3 regions of the Nostoc sp. DSM 114159 genome follow, and region 2 is predicted to be linked to each of the others. Evidence: riboswitches for the same ligand, from Rfam matches in the RefSeq annotation. Region 2 holds a riboswitch; each other region holds the start of a gene.

The links. A riboswitch is a leader RNA that binds a small molecule or an ion and turns the genes downstream of it on or off. The one in region 2 is predicted to bind cobalamin.
Region 1: another riboswitch for cobalamin. It lies ahead of ACR5KR_RS27685 (DUF1636 domain-containing protein); the one in region 2 lies ahead of cobG (precorrin-3B synthase).
Region 3: another riboswitch for cobalamin. It lies ahead of ACR5KR_RS27030 (energy-coupling factor ABC transporter permease); the one in region 2 lies ahead of cobG (precorrin-3B synthase).

What each region holds. Positions count from the first base shown of each region.
Region 1 covers NZ_JBPFEH010000001.1:6,538,324-6,542,899, reverse strand. The annotation lists gene ACR5KR_RS27690 (alpha-keto acid decarboxylase family protein) at 1-783, shown strand, start outside; cobalamin riboswitch at 1,269-1,440, shown strand; gene ACR5KR_RS27685 (DUF1636 domain-containing protein) at 1,463-1,879, shown strand; gene ACR5KR_RS27680 (cobalt-precorrin-6A reductase) at 1,882-2,619, shown strand; gene ACR5KR_RS27675 (PEP-CTERM sorting domain-containing protein) at 2,709-3,311, shown strand; gene ACR5KR_RS27670 (inositol monophosphatase family protein) at 4,068-4,576, shown strand, end outside.
Region 2 covers NZ_JBPFEH010000001.1:1,389,080-1,393,655, reverse strand. The annotation lists gene ACR5KR_RS05505 (precorrin-2 C(20)-methyltransferase) at 1-600, opposite strand, end outside; gene ACR5KR_RS05500 (precorrin-8X methylmutase) at 603-1,229, opposite strand; gene cobG (precorrin-3B synthase) at 1,278-3,062, opposite strand; adenosylcobalamin-variant (AdoCbl-variant) riboswitch at 3,049-3,132, opposite strand; gene ACR5KR_RS05490 (LLM class flavin-dependent oxidoreductase) at 3,474-4,576, opposite strand, start outside.
Region 3 covers NZ_JBPFEH010000001.1:6,403,582-6,408,157, forward strand. The annotation lists gene ACR5KR_RS27015 (peptidoglycan DD-metalloendopeptidase family protein) at 1-1,258, shown strand, start outside; tRNA gene ACR5KR_RS27020 (tRNA-Met) at 1,424-1,497, shown strand; partial or broken gene ACR5KR_RS27025 (hypothetical protein) at 1,863-1,955, opposite strand; cobalamin riboswitch at 2,220-2,359, shown strand; gene ACR5KR_RS27030 (energy-coupling factor ABC transporter permease) at 2,386-3,162, shown strand; gene ACR5KR_RS27035 (energy-coupling factor ABC transporter substrate-binding protein) at 3,149-3,451, shown strand; gene cbiQ (cobalt ECF transporter T component CbiQ) at 3,448-4,260, shown strand; gene ACR5KR_RS27045 (energy-coupling factor ABC transporter ATP-binding protein) at 4,235-4,576, shown strand, end outside.

The DNA.
Region 1 (4,576 bases), 5.1 Mb from region 2:
GGCAAGTTTTCTGCCAAACTCGATCCCAGCCAAACTATTGAAGTGCATGGGGAGTATGTAAAAGTTAAACATGCTTTATACAACAATGTCGCTATGGCAGATGTGCTTTCTGCTTTAAGCCAACGGTTGCAGCACCGCGATCCTCAAACGCTTTACTTCAAATCAGCAACAGAGAATTTAGATCCTGGTTTTATAGAGCCTATCGTTGGCGACTCTTCGGCACCGATTTCGCAGCAACATTTTTGGTATAGATTTGCTCATTTTCTCCAAGAAGATGACATTATTGTTGCCGAGACTGGAACTTGTTTGTTTGGGGCTTCTACCGTTCCTTTACCAAAAGGAGCTACTTTCGTTGGGCAAGTACTTTGGGGCTCGATTGGTTACTCTGTTGGTTCATTACTTGGTTGTGCCATTGCCGCATCACAACGTCGCTCTATCCTACTAGTTGGTGACGGGTCTTTCCAAATGACTGCACAAGAACTTTCAACCATCTTACGCTATAATCTAAAACCGATTATTTTTTTACTCAACAATGATGGATATACTATAGAGCGTGATATTCACGGTGAACGTATGCCCTATAACGACATTCAACCTTGGAATTATCATCAGCTTCCTGAAGTTTTCGCTGGCAATGCCTGGGCAATTAAAGTTAGTACCGAATCCCAGTTAGACAAAGCATTACAAACAGCTCAACAAAACCATGACCAACTTGCTTTTATTGAGGTTGTCATGGATAAAATGGACAGCCCAGAGGTTCTGTTGAAAATGTTACAACAATAAAGCAACATACTGCCTCATCAACTTACATCTAGTTCTCTACCTTGGCTTGATTTATTAGGTACAGAATACGGCGATGCTTTGTGTTGTTCGCTCAAAATTGTAGATGTCCACCCCTTAAGTTCTAACTGATACAGTTAAAGTAACGTGAGTTCGACAAGCCCTTTTTTGACCTCTCTCCCAACCCCTCCCCGACACGGAGAGGGGAGCCAAAACCCTAATCTTTCGTAGCTCCTCCCTTTGCCTGTGGGAGAGGGAGGTTGTCCGGGAGAAGTTCATCGAACTCCTAAGAAACAAGGCAGGAGGCAGGAGGCAGGAGGCAGAAGGGAAGAGGATTTGACTTGTTTCTTTCGCCCTTCCCGCAGGTGCGCCTCCGTTGGAGACTCACGTTAAAGTAGTAAAGATGCACAGTATTTTATCTAGTTGTCGTCCAGTTTGAGCGTGAGCGCAAAGTTTGCTGTTTCGTATTCTCCGATAACTTTAGTGTACGATCGATAAGGTTATTCGGTTCTGGTGGGAGTCAGCCACCAGAGGTAACGGGGAAAGTTCGGTGCAAATCCGGCACTGTCCCGCAACTGTGAACTAATTTGAGATTCAGGAACTAAATCGAAAATCTCAAATTGAGTGAGTCAGGATGCCCGCCGAAATAGATTTATTAGTTTCACATATCTGCGAGGTACAGATGACTACGACTGTAAATATTTCCCCAACCAGTCCAATGGAAGTTGCTGAACATACTTTATTTGTTTGCAAAACCTGTGCCAGTGTTTGGCAAAATGGAAAACGCTTAGGTGAAAGTGGTGGTGAAAAACTTTTACACCAACTTCAGCAGCTGGCACAAGATTGGGAGTTACGAGATCGATTCCCGATTCAGGAAGTTGAATGCATGAGTGCTTGTAATCGTTCTTGTGTAGTTGCCTTTAGTGCCAAAGGCAAATTAACATATTTATTTGGTGATTTAGCCGTTGATGGGAGTGCGTCTGCGGTATTGGAATGTGCTAGTCAATACTATGCTAAAGCAGATGGTTTGCTGCCTTGGTCAGAACGTCCAGAAGCGATGAAAAAGGGGATTTTAGCAAAAATTCCACCTTTATCTTAATGATGCGCGTTTTGATTCTGGGTGGGACAGGTGATGCAGCAGAATTAGCTGCCAAAGTTACGACTATCCAAGGGTTAGAAGTAATCACCTCTCTAGCTGGCCGCACCCGCGAACCGTCAGTACCTCTGGGCGATTTACGGGTTGGAGGCTTCGGCGGTGTGGCTGGATTGGCTAGCTATCTGCGAGTCATGCAAATCGACTTATTAATTGATGCAACCCATCCTTTTGCTAGTCAGATTTCCTGCAATGCGGCAGATGCAGCAACGGAAGTTGGAGTTCCCCGTTTGATGTTAATCCGTCCGCCTTGGGAAAAAGAAAGTGGCGATCGCTGGATTGAAGTTGATAGTGTTGCAGCCGCAGCAACCGTGCTGCAAAATCAGTCACAGCGAGTGTTTTTGACAGTTGGTAGGCAAGAACTCGCCGCTTTTGCTCATTTAGAGAAAATTTGGTTTTTGATGCGGATGATTGACCCTCCTAGCGATGATGCTTTAGTACCGCCGGGGATGGTATTGTGCGATCGCGGCCCTTTTACTCTCAATAATGAAAGACAAATTCTGATTCAGAATAACATTGATACCATCGTCAGCAAAAATAGCGGTGGCGATGCCACAAAGCCCAAGATAATTGCAGCGCGAGAACTCGGCGTAAAGGTTGTGATGGTAAATCGTCCAGCGATCCCGCCAGGGGAGCAGGTTAGTAATGTTGATGCTGCTTTGGCGTGGTTATGCAATCGCTGCTAAGGAAATAGCCAAGATTGATAATACTATCTTTCCTTCCGTATAATACACGGGAGCCTTCTACAAGATCCGCGATCGCAGTAACGACTTCCATGAAAAATCTAACTCTATCTGCCATAGCCCTCGTCACCACATCTGGATTAGTTTTCGGGACAATGCCATCTGCTTCTGCTTTAAGTTGGAGTTGGAATTATTCTGGTACTGGCATAGAGGCGAATGGTACTTTCACCACTAATGACACCCCTAATGATTTGGGTTTTTACTTAATTACTGGAATTACTGGTACGCGAAATGGTGAAACAATTACTGGTTTGCAACCCGCTGGGACTCCGATCCCCGGAAACGAACCTTTTAATGTTGATAATTTAATTAGTCTTAATACTCAGCAGTTAACAGGTGATGGTTTTGGGTATTCCACTTCGGGAGGAAACTATTCTAGTCCATTTTTTGCGAGTTTTTTGCCGACACCAGGTTATTTAGAGGTATTTTCTGCGCCGCCAATCATACCAGGTTTTGAAAATTTAGGATTAGAAGATAGTGAGTTACCTATTAGTTTTTCTGCAACTATAGTCACTGTTCCTGAACCTACTTCTATCCTGAGCTTACTCATTCTTGGTACTCTTGGCACATTTTCAGTACTCAAAGGCCACAATCTATCCAAATTTACTCAGAAGAAACTCGAAAAAGTTTCCTAAAACCATCAATAACAATTCAAAATTGTACCCTTATAGGGATCTTGCTACGCGTTTATGTGGCGGCCAAGATGCCATTGGTGTCAACTTAAGTTAAAAAGCCTTTTCAAATCTCGTTTCCAGCCTAGAGGCTGGAAATGTTGCTCTTGGCGGCTCTGCCGCCAGCAAGGGAGGCGGAGCCTCCTTGACGGCATTCCCAGTCGGAGACTGGGAACGAGACAATATCTAAAAGCTGGTTATAGGCTGACTTTCACGTTAAGTTGACACCAATGGCAAGATGCTCACCCCACAATATTGGATAATTTATTTCTTGGAGTTCCCTTAACAATGCAAGCCACCGCATTAACAATGTAAGCCACCGCATTAACAAGGCCGCCGATCCATTAACAATGCAAGCCGATGCATTAACAAGGCCGCCGATCCATTAACAATGCAAGCCGATGCATTAACAAGGCCGCCGATCCATTAACAATGCAAGCCGATGCATTAACAATGCAGCCGCCGCATTAGCATTGTAGGGTATGGTCAAATTTAATTCGCGATTATTTAATGAAATACTGTACTAAGTGTTGACGTTCGGTCTTAGACTCTTAAATTTACTAGAAAACTTGCGATTTTTCTATGGTTCATTGAAACATACAGATTAAAGTAATATAGCAACGGTGGTATCATTGCATCCAAATGATACCGTAATTTTGTCTAGATATAGAATTCTATCGCCTGCTGACGATAGACTATTTCTAAAAGGAGTTTGCTGCAATGTCCACAACACCAACTACTCGATTAATTTTAGAGACTTTACTTCCCCATCTGAAAGTAGCAGCAGCCTATGCCCATTTTCTACAACCAAAAATTGCTGCACTTCCTGCCAAAGAACAAGCAAACAACTTTTTTAGTGCCGCCCTTACTGATGCAGATGTGGCTATTCAAAATCTAGTAGAAGTAGTATTACTAGGAACTTTTCCAGATATTCGCTTTTATGGTGAAGAATATGAAAGTTCTAATAATACCAAATATTTTCGCGCTATCGAACTCGGTTCAGAAGGTGATTACTTAGTAACACTTGACCCGATTGATGGTACGAAGTTTTATATGGATGGACATTCTAATTATCAAATTATTCTCAGTATTCTAAATGCGGATGACTTTGAAGCCGTAATTGCCATTTCTCCTGCCCAAAACGTTTATTTTTACGCCCTTCGAGGTGAAGGTGCTTTTAAAGGCACGCTAGACATGAACTTAGAAGCCTGTGCCCCATTAGATATAAC
Region 2 (4,576 bases):
CTCAATATATCTTGCCCGTGATGCTAGGCCTAATTTATGCAAGATATCTCGTACTTTGGTAAAGTGACGACCTAGTTTCATAATTGCGGCGGCGTCGGTCATCAGCAGATGTGTAGTCAGTTCTTCTGCTGGCAAAGGGGCGGGTAAGACTGTGAGAATATCATTGTAGTAGGTGAAAGGTACACCCAAGGCTACCGGACAAGTCATCAGCGAGGAAACTCCGGGGACAACTTCTGTTTCGTACTGGTCGCATAACCGCGTGAACACGTACATGAACGAACCATAGAAAAATGGATCGCCCTCGCATAATACTACAACATCTCGACCTGCTGCTAAATGGTCAGCGATTGGTTGAATTTCCTGGTCATAAATAGACTGGGCCTTTTCTGGTTCCAAAGCGCGGGGGAGGTGAAATAGTACTTCGATTTGATTGCCAGGAAGATACTGCGCCACGATCGCTCTAGCAATACTTTCTTTATCTGTGGCTGATTGATAAGCTACCACAGGAGCCGCACGTAATAGCCGCAGTGCTTTGATGGTCAATAGTTCGGGATCGCCTGGACCGATACCAATTCCATAAAGACGACCTTTGGGTTGCATATTCATTCTTCCTCCGTTGCCAGGGCGTTAACTGCTGCTGCCGCGATCGCACTTCCACCGCGCCGACCGTGTAAGGTTAAAAATGGTACATTTCTGCTATCTGCTGCCAGTGCGGCTTTTGATTCTGCTGCACCGACAAACCCCACTGGAAAGCCTAAGATAATTGCAGGTTTGGGCGCTCCTTCATCAAGGATTTCTAACAATCGGAACAGGGCTGTGGGCGCATTCCCAATTGCAATTACTGAGCTTTCCAGGTGCGATCGCCATAATTCAAGAGCTGCCGCCGACCTTGTAGTACCCATACGCTGGGCAAGTTCTGGTACTTCTGGCTCGTTGAGGGTACAGATAACTTGATTGTTTGCAGACAACCGCCGTCTGGTAACGCCATCGGCAACCATGCGGCAATCGCACAGTATTGGCGCTCCATTTGCCAGTGCTGCTCTTGCGGATTGTACTGCTGTTGGTGAATATCCCAAGTCAGTGACAATATCCGTCATCCCACAGGCATGAATTAGACGTACAGCAACTTTTGCTACATCGGGTGGCAACACATCTAAGTTCGCTTCTGACCGGATGATTGCAAAAGAATTACGGTAAATTTCGTTGGCATCTCGGATATAGTCGGGCATTCAATTTGGGATTTTAAATTTGGGATTAATATATAAAAATCAAAAGGCTTAGATTGCCGACTTCTCTAAAAAGTTGGGAATCTTTTTGTTCGCAATTGATTGAGGGATTATATTAAATAATTGCTGTAATTGTTCCAGTGCAAATCGATTAGCAAATTCTCCAAAGGACTCATTAGAATTTAAGCGTTGAATTTTATATACATATAGCATCCGCTCTATTAATGCAGGTAGTTCGGCAAAAGTTACATATTGATATAGTTCGCGTCCGAATTTCTGATTGCTGTCACCAACATAAACGTGATAGCCTTCCACAGTTCTATTTTCAGCCTCAATGGTGACGCCGAGGAGAGTAATATCACTTTTGCTGTGCTGGGCACAAGATTTTTCGCAGCCAGTGAAGTGGATATTAACTGGGTAATCGAGAGTAACGCGAGTTTTAAGATACTCTGCCAATGCCAATGCATGACTTTTAGTGTCAGTGGCAGAAGCGGCGCAACCTTTTTTTCCCGAACAGGCAACTAATCCACCCTTGATATTGGTTGCAGAGCAATCTAATTCTAATAAACCAATTTCACTTTGGACATCAGCAACCCATTGCTGAGGAATATCTGTAAGGAGCAAATTTTGCCAAGGGGTTAGCCTGAGAGTTCCACTACCGTATTTTGCCGCTAAATCTGCTAAACCCCGCATCTGTCTACTTTCCAATCGACCAAGGGGCAAGACGACACCAATGTAAAATAAGCCTTGCTGACGTTGGGGATGAATGCCAATATGCTGATATTTCTCCCCTTTGCCTTGGTCTACGGTGTACACACAAGTCGAATTACCCCCCTTAATCCCCCCTTGGAAAGGGGGGAAACTAGAAATACAGTTCCCTCCCCTTTCCAAGCGATGCCCTGAGCTTGTCGAAGGGGGGAGGGTTAGGGAGGGGTAAAACTTACGCTTAAACTCAGATGAGTGAACTGTTTCAGACTTGTGTGTACACTGTAACTTGCCTTGCTGAGGGAGTAGGTCTTTTCTGTCACTGTACAAAAGAGAAAAAGGTAAACGCTGCTCAACTTCTTGGAGATAATTTTCACAACCCAAAGTATTCAATAACTCTCTTAGACGTAGCCGCCGCTTACTCGTAGTATGATCGCTATAAGCTAGATAGACATCCGCCAAAGCTGCTAAGACGGGCAAACAGTCTTCTGGTGGTAACAAAATTCCCGTATCGCTGGGGGGTTGACCCTTCTCACCAACACTGAGAGAGAGCCGAAAATAAACATTATCGTTAAGTAAGACAGCTGCAAAGGCGATATCATTCAAGCGATCGCCCACCTGAATTATCCCACCACCATCAAAGCAAACGCTGAATTTGGCCGACAGTCCCGAAAGCGCCGGATGTGCTGCAATATAATCATCCCAACCTTGAACAAAAGGGCGAGTATCGATTAATTCTAGCGGGTCGATACCAGCAGTTGGACTGGTCATAATATTGCGGATTTGGTCTACAACAGTATTGTCAGAACCCAATCCCATATTTTGGAGGTATTTCAGAACCTCAGCATTTATCCCGGTGCGGATTTCACGAACTTGCAGGTTAGCTCGATTAGTCACATCTATATAGCCGCCACCGTGCTGTTCTGCTATATCTGCGATTGCACGGCACTGCTGACTAGTAATAATTCCACCTGGTATTCTAACGCGAGATAATATCCCATCTGCGGCAGGAGTAGCATAAAACAAGCCGGGACAAGTGGCAAATCCAGAAACCAATTTTAGAACTCCTTCCCCGTGCAACGCAGGGAGTAGACGGTGAGTGTGTCTTGAGGACATCCTGAGAGTTGGCATTCTGACTTGGGTCATCCCATCACAGCTGCGGCACAGTCCCGGAATTTCACCGGAGTTTCCCAACTCTCAGCTTTAGTAATTTAGACTTTGTTGAGGTTATAGATATCAACCAGACATCATCCAGATAATCATTTTACATTACTATGGCGATAAATTTTAACTGAGCTTATCCACTACCGATCGCAAGATATAGTTCTTGAAGCTAATCTATAAATTGAATTTAGTCATGGCTCAGGCAGGAATGCTTGCAATACGGTTCGGTTAAAGGGGAAAGGGGAAAGGGGAATAAAAAACCTTTAACCGCAAACCCATTTCCCTTTTCCCCAAAGCTAATTCTGAGTTCAAAATGCTTATCCTAACTGTATTGGGAATGCTTGAGCCTTTTTGCTGAAAAACTTGCTTTAGAAAAAGTTAGGCGATCGCCGCTTCACGAGTAGCAACTTTGCTAAACTGATTTACTGGACGAGGTAAACCAAGATTTTCGCGCAGGGTTCGTGCTTCATACTCTGTACGGAACAGACCCCGACGTTGCAATTCAGGAATTACCAAGTCTACAAACTCATCCAATCCTCCCGGCAACCAGGGCGGCATAATATTAAAGCCATCTGCCCCGCCATTGACAAACCAATCTTCTAGCTGATCGGCAATTTGTTCTGGTGTGCCTAGAATCTGACGATGCCCACGCGCTCCAGCTATCGACAAATACAGTTGTCGAATCGTGAAATTTTCTCTCTTAGCTAGGTCAATCAGAAGTTGCTGACGGCTTTTACCCCCGTTAGTCTCTGGTAGCTCTGGCAACGGCCCGTCCAATGGATAGCCGGATAGGTCAAATCCACCGATCATTGAGCCAAGCAAATTTAAGCCGACCACCGGATCGATCAACTCCTGAATTCGATCGAATTTGTCTTTAGCTTCTTGCTCAGTTTTGCCGATAACTGGGAATACACCTGGCATAATCTTAAGATGCTCAGGTGAGCGCCCGTATTCAGCCAGTCTCCCCTTCACATCTTGATAAAAAGCCTGAGCTTCTGCCAAGGTCTGCTGGGCAGTGAAAATTACCTCCGCCGTTTGTGCAGCCAGATTCTTACCATCCTCGGAAGACCCAGCTTGAATAATCACCGGATAACCCTGGATAGGACGCGCCACATTTAGCGGCCCACGCACTGAAAAATGCTCGCCTTTGTGGTTGGGAACGTGCAGTTTATTGGGATCGAAGTAAATACCCGATTCTTTATCATGTAAGAAGGCGTCATCCTCCCAACTATCCCAGAGCTTGGTGACTACATCCACAAACTCTTTCGCACGCTGATAACGTAGGGTATGTTCCATGTGCTTTTCCCGATTGAAGTTCAACGCTTCAGCTTCGGTAGCAGAAGTTACAAGATTCCAACCTGCACGGCCACCGCTAAGATAATCTAATGATGCAAATTTGCGGGCGAGGTGATAAGGCTCGTTGTATGTAGTCGATACTGTCGCCGTCAAACCGATGTTTTCCGTCACCACAGACAAAGCCG
Region 3 (4,576 bases), 5.0 Mb from region 2:
TCCTGCGGTTCAAATTCCTGCGGTTCAAATTCCTACCGTTAAAGTTGAGGCAACTGTAGCGAATCAGCCGACTTTTGTAGAGTCTAGCAAAACTCCTAATGTTGCTACCTCCCCTTTGAATATTGGTAGTGCTAACTCATATCTACCTAGTTCACCATCACCAACTATTGCCGACAACAGTAGCGTTACCGTCCCTGCACCGGTAACTGTACAGATTCAGGCAAATAGTGCAACCGACTTAGAAACGGCCCCCCCGACAGCTAAGTCTAATGGCGTCGGTGGTGATATTCCAGTGCCACAAGCTTTTGCCGAAATGCAACAGCCGAAGACACCAGTAAATAGGGTAGCAAGGGTAAACAATAACAATAATGACCGTTTGCGGGGCTTACAAGCGGAAATCCAGAGATTACAGCAGAAATATCGCGCTCAACAGTCTGGTAATTTAGTTGTGCCAGCAGCAGCGATCGAAGCAAATAATGCTGCTATACTCACTCCTATTTCTACGCCCAATAATTTCAGTGTACCTAACTCTGCATCTAGACCAAATAGTGTAGCAATACCAATTCCAGTTCCGACACCGATTCGGGCTAACTATAGCGTTCAGCCTAAGCCCCAATTGCGTACTACTGTACGCCCTACCGAAGCAGTAAACCCAGAATTCTTGCCTAATCTAGGTTCTGCTAGCCAGTGGACTCCCTCTCGGACTCAATCTGCGACAAGGGTGGCAACGCCTCCTGGAAAAGTAAATGCCTCTGACTCTTTAGGAAAGATGCGAGGAACCACAGTTTCTCCACAGGTATTACCGCCTTTGGCAGCAGTGGATCAATATCTTCCCAGACCCATTGACGAACTTACGCCTCCTCCATCTAGTTCAACTTTGGCTTATATCTGGCCAACGAAGGGTACTCTCACTTCTGGCTTTGGTATGCGTTGGGGAAGACCCCACAAGGGAATTGATATTGCTAACTCCACTGGCACGCCAGTTGTTGCCTCAGCTGACGGTACGATAGAAAAAGCCGGCTGGAACAATGGTGGCTACGGCAACCTCGTCGAAATCCATCATCCTGATGGCAGCAGCACTCGCTATGCTCATAACAGCAAGATTCTGGTGCAACCGGGTCAACAGGTACATCAAGGAGAAACAATTGCTTTAATGGGTACTACTGGTCACAGCACTGGCCCACACAGCCACTTTGAAATTCATCCATCAGGCAAGGGTGCTGTTAACCCAATAGCCTTTCTACCACAACGCCTGTAATTCTTAGTTGTCTTTAACTAAATCATTGCTTTGTTAGTTGAGGGAGTTTACCTCCCTCTTCTACTTTTATTACCTCAATAAGAATGAAAGTTCTAACAAAATTGCAAAACAGACTAGTCTTGAGCAAATTTATATGCTATAGTAGTTAATGATTTTGAAAAACATGGCTCAGTAGCTCAGTTGGTTAGAGCACGGGACTCATAAGCCTGGGGTCGTTGGTTCAACTCCGACCTGAGCCATTTTAAAAGTAAGATAATATAAGTGTTTCAGCTTCTAGGCATTTGTAGTACTAGGGAGCTGAATTGCTATATAAGCCTCTTTTGACTATCAAATGACTATGCTCATTCAACAGCGTGATAGTCATGAAAGTTGGAATTGAAGCCCTGAAAGGTCGTTTAATATCATATCCGGTTGAAGACTTATCATTTAGAGGGCAGTTCTTGCTGGGATCAGGGGGAAAGAGACTTTTGGGATTTTTGCACAGATCCGGTAATCATAAGTGATTAGCCGGACATGATATAAGATTAAGATTTACTATAGTTTGATTATTAATACTAATCAGAAATATTTATCTTTACATTTAGCTGACACTCCTGAAAATAGGTACATCCCGCATTGCATCTCTCGACCACAGGCTCATTGTTATTATCAAGCAAACTACCAGTTGTGCTGGTAACGAGCGATGACGTTCCTCTTCGACCTTAGTTTTAGCGTAGACGCTCTTAGCGGCTTGCCGAAGGCATCGCTTCTTCGATTGAAGTTGCTGGAATAGCCATCTCTATTGCTTTGAATATCTCAGTATTTTGTATCTTGTAATACATTAATGAGAATTCTTTCAGATACACCGTACTTGATTTCCATTTTTGGAAGCAATACCTAATTTACAACTGTTTGAGCCTTAACTGAACCGTATTGCGGCAGCTGTATTAAGAAAAAATCGCTGTTCAAAATTGGTAATAGTGATATAGTTACTCCAATCGGTTCTGATGGGGAGCAGCCATCGGACGCAAGGGGGAAAGTCTGGTGAAAATCCAGCACTGTCCCGCAACTGTGAACCTAAAATAGGTGAGTCAGGATGCCCGCCGGTTAGAATCAATTCGTTTACATAAATCTGCGAGGTACAGGTTATGAAAAGAAAACAGGCGTTAGTCAGTCTAACCCTGATGGGAGTTATCAGTTTTTATCTGGTAGTTGGTTTACCCAAACCCGCCTACGCTATGCACATTATGGAAGGTTTTTTACCAGTGCAGTGGGCGATTTTTTGGTGGATTGTGGCATTACCATTTTTTTTATTAGGATTGCGTAGTCTGACTCGCATTACTCAAGCTAACCCACAGCTAAAACTGCTACTAGGCCTGGCTGGTGCTTTCACTTTCGTGCTGTCAGCGTTAAAAATCCCTTCCGTCACGGGTAGCTGTTCTCATCCTACAGGGACGGGGTTAGGTGCGGTGCTGTTTGGCCCCCTCACTATGACGGTTTTGGGTAGTTTAGTATTGTTGTTTCAAGCTTTGTTACTAGCGCATGGCGGCTTAACGACGCTGGGAGCAAATGCTTTTTCAATGGCGATCGCTGGGCCATTTGCCGCTTACTGGATATATAATCTGACAATCAAGTTGGGTGGTAAACAAAAAATTGCGATATTTCTAGCAGCTGCGATCGCAGATTTACTCACTTACGTTATCACTTCTATCCAACTCGCCTTAGCTTTTCCTGCACCTATTGGTGGGTTTCTCGCTTCATTTACCAAGTTCGCCGGGATTTTTGCCATAACTCAAGTCCCTTTAGCAATTAGTGAAGGGTTGCTAACTGTATTGGTGTGGAACTGGCTGCAATCTTATAATCCTCAAGAGTTGGAATTGCTGAAATTAATCAAACGGGAACCCCAAAGAAATGAATCAGTCTAAAAAAGGGTTGAGTAACTGGCTGTTGGTAGTAGCTGTATTAGCTTTAGCAGTTGCACCGTTAATATTTGTCCGTGGTGGCGAATTTACAGGTTCCGATGACAAAGCAGAAATTGCTATTACTGAAATCCAACCTGGATATAAACCCTGGTTTAAATCATTTTTTGAACCAGCTAGTGGGGAAATAGAAAGTTTATTATTTGCTTCACAAGCAGCTTTAGGTGCTGGAGTAGTCGGTTATGCAATTGGGTTGTATAAAGGACGTTCCCAACAACAAAAACGTGAAGAATGAGCCTGCAAATAGACACTTTAGCTTATACCAATAGACTCCGGAGATTGCCACCAGAACATAAACTAATTTTTGCATTTACTACTCTTGCTATTTCCCTTGCCAGCCATCCGCTAGTACAAATTTTAATCATAGTTTGGATGAGTATTTGGACAGTAATTTATGCAAGAATTCCGGCTGGAGTTTATTTTCGGTTGTTAACGTTCACCATAGTTTTTTGTTTGACGAGTTTACCAGCCCTGATGGTAAATGGAGTTGCCATTCCTGATTTACAAAGCGTCAAATTAGATTCGTGGTATGGACTGACTCTCGGACACTTCTATATTTATATCAGCCATAGTGGCAGTATCCAAGCATTGGGACTTTTAACCAGAGCATTAGCCTCTGTTTCTTGCTTATATTTTCTCATGTTGACCGTCCCTTTCATAGAGATATTACAAACTCTGCGTTACTTACGATTCCCAGTGCTGTTAACCGATTTATTATTGCTAATGTATCGGTTTATTTTCATCCTGCTGAACACAGCCAATGAATTATGGACAGCACAAAATTCCCGTGGTGGCTACCGAACTTGGCGTAGTGGAATGAAAAGTTTAGCACTACTAATCGGACAACTATTACAGCGAACCTTAGAACGATATAGTCAGTTCTCTCTGGGACTGGAAGCACGAGGTTTTGTTGGTGAATTTCGAGTTTGGCATCAGAGTCGCTATCGTCCTCAATTACGGTATATTATCGAAGCGATTTTCGGCTGTGTAGTATTAATAGGATTGGACTTTTGGCGGAATGCAGGAATATTTACTTCAATTTGAGCAGGTATATTATACTTATCCTGGCGCACAACAATCAGCTTTGAATGGTGTAACATTGAACATTCCATTAGGTAAAAGATGTGCGTTAATTGGTCAGAATGGTTGTGGTAAAACAACATTATTTTTACTAGCTAATGGTCTATATAAACCTGATTCTGGAATTGTTCGGTGGCGTGGTGAACCGTTAAGTTATAATCGGAATTATCTGGCTAAATTAAGGCAAAATGTCGGGTTAGTATTTCAAGATCCAGAACAACAATTAGTAGCTTCTACTGTTGAAGAAGATATATCTTACGGTTTGTGTAATTTGGGTTTA